DNA from 2 places in the Propionispora vibrioides genome. Region 1 is predicted to be linked to the other one. Evidence: riboswitches for the same ligand, from Rfam matches in the RefSeq annotation. Region 1 holds a riboswitch; the other holds the start of a gene.
The links. A riboswitch is a leader RNA that binds a small molecule or an ion and turns the genes downstream of it on or off. The one in region 1 is predicted to bind lysine.

Region 1 (3,171 bases):
AGGGAACGGGAGAAAAAAGCGATTTCAGCCGCCAGCAGTTGAATGAAATGCTGAATTACGGTGAAAAAGGCATCCATGCATTGATTGATTACCAAAAGGACATTCTGGGGCCGCTGGCCTGGAAGGTAGGGCGTGAACCGTGAAAGAGATAGTGATTGCCAGCTATAATAAAGGGAAGGTCGCCGAGTTTAAGAAAGCCTTGGCTCATTTGCCGGTTACCGTGCTTTCCTTGGCCGACTTTGACCGTATTCCGGAGGCAGTGGAAACAGGCAGCACGTTTGCCGAGAATGCGGTGCTAAAAGCGCGGCATTATCAGGAATATACGAAAAAGGCCTGCCTGGCCGACGATTCGGGGCTGGCAGTGGCTGCTTTAAACGGAGCACCGGGGGTACTTTCCGCCCGGTATGCCGGAGAACAGGCTTCAGATACCCAAAATAACGAAAAGCTGCTGGCCGCTATGCAGCGGATAACTGACCGTCAAGCGCGGTTTTGCTGTGTACTGGCTTTTTTGGATACCGATGACACGCTTTTGACGACCGAAGGCTATTGTGAGGGAGTACTTCTTCAGGCGCCGCGGGGAACGGGCGGCTTTGGCTATGATCCCTTGTTTTTTATCCCGGCTTTAAACAAGAGCATGGCTGAAATTTCCTTGGAAGAAAAAAATAAAATCAGTCACCGCGGCATGGCTGTACGGCATATGGTGGATAAGATGGCGGGATATATGTCATGAAAAAGATCGGCGTTATCAGCGATACCCATGGCCGGGGCATTATGGTTAACCAAGCGGTAAAAGCGTTGCCGGATATGGATTTATGGCTTCATGCCGGGGATAACAGTCAGGACATCCGCTTTTTTGAAGGCTTAACAACGGTGCCGGTGGTGGCGGCGGCGGGAAATTGCGACGGTTATCATGCTACCGCCAAGTTAGATGAATTTTTAACCGTGGAGGGAAAAAGCATTTGGCTGACTCACGGTCATCGTTATGAAGTAAAATACGGCACACGGGAGCTGATTGAAAAGGCCCATAATCTTGCGGTCGATATTGTTATTTACGGGCACAGCCATATCCCCGATATTACCTGGGAAGGCGACTTGCTGGTTTTAAACCCGGGAAGCGCCGGCTTTCCGCGGGGCAACGTACCGACTTGCGCCCTGCTTGTGATTGATCAGGGCAAGGTTACGGCTCAGATCATTGATATCAGATAAGAATATATATTGACAGGATATAGGCATATCCTGTATGATAAATTACAAGTTTATATTATTTTGTGGTAGAGGTGCGGTCTATCAATAGTACCTGACGGAGTCTGGCGAACTGTGAAGCCAGGGAAAGGGATAGCCGCCGAAGCTGCAGTCTTGCCAGGGATTGCCGCTGGTCTTGTGTTTAAGAAATACCGGACTGTCGCTTGATGGATATCAAGGGGAGCGCTACTATCTTGCACGTGGGTAAAACTTCCTTTACCATTTCAGCGATTTGTGAGATTGTACGCAAGTCGCTTTTTGTGTTTTATGGCGGCTTCTTGTCCAACTATATTGAGGAGGTTTTAACATGGCGGAAAAGAAACTACCATTTTCTAAAGATGAAATTCACAGGATTATTGAGGAATATAAAACGCCTTTTCATATTTATGATGAACAGGCTATCCGGGACAATGTGCGCGCTTTATTGAACGCCTTTGCCTGGGCGCCTGAATTTAAGGAGTATTTTGCCGTAAAAGCGACTCCCAATCCTTCCATTATGGAAGTTTTGCGGGAAGAAGGCGTTGGGGCCGACTGCAGTTCGCTGGCGGAACTTTTGCTGGCGGAAAGAGCCGGGCTGCAGGGAGAAGAGATTATCCTTACCTCCAATGATACGCCGGCCATTGAATTTAAGAAAGCCCGTGAAATGGGTGCCGTGATCAATCTGGACGATATCAGTCATATCGATTATCTGGAAAGACATGCCGGCATCCCAGAGGTGCTTTGCTTCCGCTATAATCCGGGCCCGCTCCGGGAAGGCGGCAATGCTATCATCGGCAATCCGGAGGAATCCAAATACGGACTGACCAGAAAACAATTACTGTCGGCCCTGGCCATTGTGAAGGAAAAAGGGGTAAAACGCTTTGGCCTTCATACCATGGTTGCTTCCAATGAACTTGATCATAATTTCTTTATTGAAACCGCTCATATGATGTTCGATCTAGTGTTGGAAGTCAACCGGTCATTGGGTATCCGCATAGAGTTTGTCAATTTCGGCGGCGGTATCGGTATTCCGTACCGGCCGGAGCAGGAAGCAGTCGATCTTGAACGTCTGGGCCAGGGTATCAAGCAGGCGTATGAGGAAAAGATCGTGGCTAACGGACTGCATCCTTTAAAACTGGCGATGGAATGCGGCCGTATGGTTACCGGTCCTTATGGTTATCTGGTATCCACCGTTTTGCATAAAAAGGAAATCTACAAAAATTATGTCGGACTTGATGCCTGCATGGCCAACCTGATGCGTCCCGGACTTTATGGGGCCTATCATCATATTTCGGTAGTCGGCAAGGAAGACTGGCCGAAAGGGTATATTTACGACGTAACCGGCTCGCTTTGCGAAAATAATGATAAGTTTGCCATTAACCGCAAGCTGCCAATGATTGATATCGGCGATGTCGTGGTAATTCATGATGCCGGTGCCCATGGGCACGCTATGGGCTTCAATTATAATGGAAAGCTTCGCTCCGCTGAGTTGCTGCTGCGGCCGGACCGCAGTGTGAAATTGATTCGCCGCGCCGAAACAATTGAAGATTATTTTGCAACGCTAGAGTTTTAAAACAGAGAGTAGTGTTGAGAACGAGATTCTCGGCACTACTTTTTATCTTTTATTAGGGCATGCCTGAAAACCATCCGAAACGCCCCCTGACGGTAATTTTTACACCATACTTCGTTAACATTTTTTGCAATAGGGCCCACTATTCCTTCAAAATGTTGCCTTGTCTGGCGCAAAAATTACTCGCCACGGAACATTCCGTTAGCTCTCAGACACGCCCTAGGAAAGAACTGTGGGATTCCGATCGCTTTACGAATAGACAGTCCTAAAAAATCCGATAATATTGCCAAGAGTTTGCTTGTTTTTTTTGTTCAGAACAGAACAATAAATTGTTTACTGTTTTATGTAGATAATTGGCAAACCAATTTATCTATGGTATA
Region 2 (3,171 bases), on a different contig from region 1:
GAAATTTCTTGCGGAAATTCATCTGGCACCAGCCAATAATAACCCAGATCAGGCAGCCGGTCAGGCCGGTACTGGCCATTAGCCACAGATAGACGGTGTCTGCCGCATATTCACTGGTCAGCAGCGACAGGCATGCCAGAATCAGCGTAGCAATAACGCCGTAAAAAGGAACACCGTTGCGGTTCAGTTGACCAAGAAAGCGGGGTGCCAGACCTTCCTGGGCCATTGACCACAATAACCGCGAACAGGCGTAAAGGGCGGAATTGCCGGCCGATAATGCCGAAGTAAGCACCACAAAGCTCATAATATCCTGAGCGATGGGAATGCCAATGCGTCCGAACACGTGAGCAAAGGGACTTTCCAATACGCCGGCTTCCTGCCAGGGAATCGTTCCGGCCAGAATAATCATCGCCAAAATGTAGAAAATCATAATCCTGTAGGTAATGCCGCGAATGACACGGGGCACGTTTTTGCCCGGTTCCTTGCATTCGCCTGCCGCAATGCCCACCAGTTCAGCTCCCTGAAAGGAGTAGGAAACGGCAATCATCGTCAGAAACACCGCCGAAAACCCATTGGGGAAAATACCGCCGCCGGTATTGAAATTGCTGAGTCCAATAGCCCCTTCATGACCGGTAAAACCGAACATCAGGCCGGCTCCGGCAACAATGAAAGTCACAATAGCGGCAACCTTGATGCCGGCAAACCAGAACTCAGCCTCGCCGTAGGCCTTGACGGAAATAACATTCAATAAAGCCAGTCCCAGTGCAAAAATGCCGCTCCACACCCAGGTGTCGACCTGGGGAAACCAGTTATGCATGATAATTCCGGCCGCCGTAAAATCGGCAGCAATGCAGACCGCCCAGTTAATCCAGTACAGCCAACCGGTGGTAAAGCCTACGCCAGGCGAAATAAACTGGGACGCATAGCTTTGAAACGAGCCGGAAACCGGCATAGCCACCGAAAGCTCCGCCAGACAGAGCAGCACCATATACATAACAAAGCCGCCAAACAAATATCCGATGATGGCACCAGCCGGGCCGGCCTGGCTGATCGTCTGTCCCGAACCTAAAAACAAGCCGGTGCCGATCGTCCCGCCAATGGAAATCATCATCAAATGGCGCGATTTCATCTCCCGCTTTAGTTCCGGTTTGGCCGGGCAAAGCTCTTTCAAAATATCTTCCTGCTTATACATATAATACCTCCTAGTCTTAATGACCTGCAGCCTACCCGCCATAACCGATTCCTTCCGCTCACACACAAAAAAAAACGGTCGTGAGCCATCTCACAACCGTACGATTACCGCATAAACCAGCGCAGTAAAACTTTCTGTGAGATAGCGCTTCATCCAATGGTGGGAAACCCGGATGACAGTGTTGTATTTATTCAATACAACCCCAGCAGCCGCCCTGGCCAGGGCACGGCCGCTTCGGCGGGTATTCCTCCCCTGCAGTTTATCGCCAGCCAGCTCACTGCAGTTTCATAATCCCCGCACCTCTATCTGATCACCGTATTAAACTAACTTTTATTATACTTGATCACCTGTATTTTAGGAAGAGACTTTTACGTTTTTGTGCTAAAAATAAAAACAAATTCCGGACTTTGTACACTAAATTGCTATTTTTAATAGTTTCGTACAGGCTCACTTTGCCGTTTGGCCTTTACCTGATAACCGATGTACAGGCAAAGCAGCCAGGCCGGTGCGATATAGAGCGAATACCGCATATCGGGAATTAAAGCCATGATGACTAAAATGGAGGCCAGAAAAGCCAGGCTGATATAGGACGAAAAGGGATACAAGGGCAGCTTGTAGGTCAGTACCACTTTTTCGGCCTCTTTTTGCTGCCGGAATTTAAGCTGTACCAACAGGATCATAGCCCAGTTGATGATAATGGCGATAGTCGCCACAGCCATTAAATACAAAAACACCCGGTCCGGATCGATATAGCTGAGTAAAACGGCAAACAGCGTAACGCCTGACGATACCAAAATGGCAGCTACCGGAACACCGGAGGTATTCAATTTGGCGAACAGCCGCGGGGCATTTCCCTGCAGGGCCAGACCGTACAACATCCGGCCATTGCTGTATAGTGCACTGTTATAGGTGGACAGGGCAGCCGTCAGCACAACTGCGTTCAACAAATGGGCTGCAGCCGGAATACCCACATGGGTAAAGATTTGCACAAAAGGGCTGCCTTGAGTCCCCATTTCATTCCAGGGGAAAATAGCCAAAATAACGGTCAACGCTCCGACGTAGAATAATAAAATCCGCCAAACCACCTGATTGATTGCCTGAGGGATGGACTTCTTCGGGTTTTCCGCTTCACCGGCGGTAATACCGATCAGTTCCACGCCGCCAAAAGAAAACATGGCCATGACCAACGATAAAATAACGCCGTAAACACCGTTAGGCAAAAAGCCGCCATGCTGCCAGAGATTACCCAGACCAATCGGCACGCCGCCGTGGCCAAAGCCGAAAACAATAATAGCTACACCAAACACAATCATGCCGACAATAGCCAGCACCTTGATAATGGCAAACCAAAACTCAAACTCGCCGAAGGCTTTCACATGAATGAGATTGATGGCGGTAATTGCCACCAGGCAGACCAGCGCCGATACCCAGATGGGGATATCCGGCAGCCAGTAATTCACATAAGTGCCGACAACGGCAAGCTCCGCCATACTGACTACAATATAGTTGAACCAGTAATTCCAGCCACCAATAAACCCGGGCAGCTCACCCCAGTATTGGTAGGCATACTGACTGAAGGAACCCGATACCGGCTGTTCCACCGACATCTCACCCAAGGCCCGCATGATAAAGAAAATAATGATGCCGCCGATTAAGTACGATACCGTAATGGCCGGTCCCGCCAGCTTGATGACTGAGGCCGAGCCGTAAAACAAGCCTGTGCCGATGGCGCCGCCCAGCGCAATCATCTGAATATGACGGTTTTTAAGACCCCGCTGAATGTTTCCTTCCTCCGCATTAGGATGGTTCATGCTTACTTCACTCCACTTCCGTTACTTTTTTCTCCCAACTTATTTACACTCAGTAAATTATACATAACTATGTCCTCTGTGTAAAGTACACAATCACCCTATTTAACGCTGTTATCCCTGTCTACTGGCGACAGACATAGAAAAACATACCGCATACACAGCCGATCC

Region 2: linked by a shared signal. The riboswitch ahead of BMW43_RS07875 (amino acid permease) and the one ahead of BMW43_RS02935 (diaminopimelate decarboxylase family protein) in region 1 are both predicted to bind lysine.

What each region holds. Positions count from the first base shown of each region.
Region 1 is NZ_FODY01000002.1:222,046-225,216, reverse strand. It holds gene rph (ribonuclease PH) at 1-143, shown strand, start outside; gene BMW43_RS02945 (XTP/dITP diphosphatase) at 140-730, shown strand; gene BMW43_RS02940 (metallophosphoesterase) at 727-1,206, shown strand; lysine riboswitch at 1,265-1,439, shown strand; gene BMW43_RS02935 (diaminopimelate decarboxylase family protein) at 1,550-2,794, shown strand.
Region 2 is NZ_FODY01000007.1:92,957-96,127, forward strand. It holds gene BMW43_RS07875 (amino acid permease) at 1-1,192, opposite strand, end outside; lysine riboswitch at 1,327-1,505, opposite strand; gene BMW43_RS07880 (amino acid permease) at 1,621-3,003, opposite strand.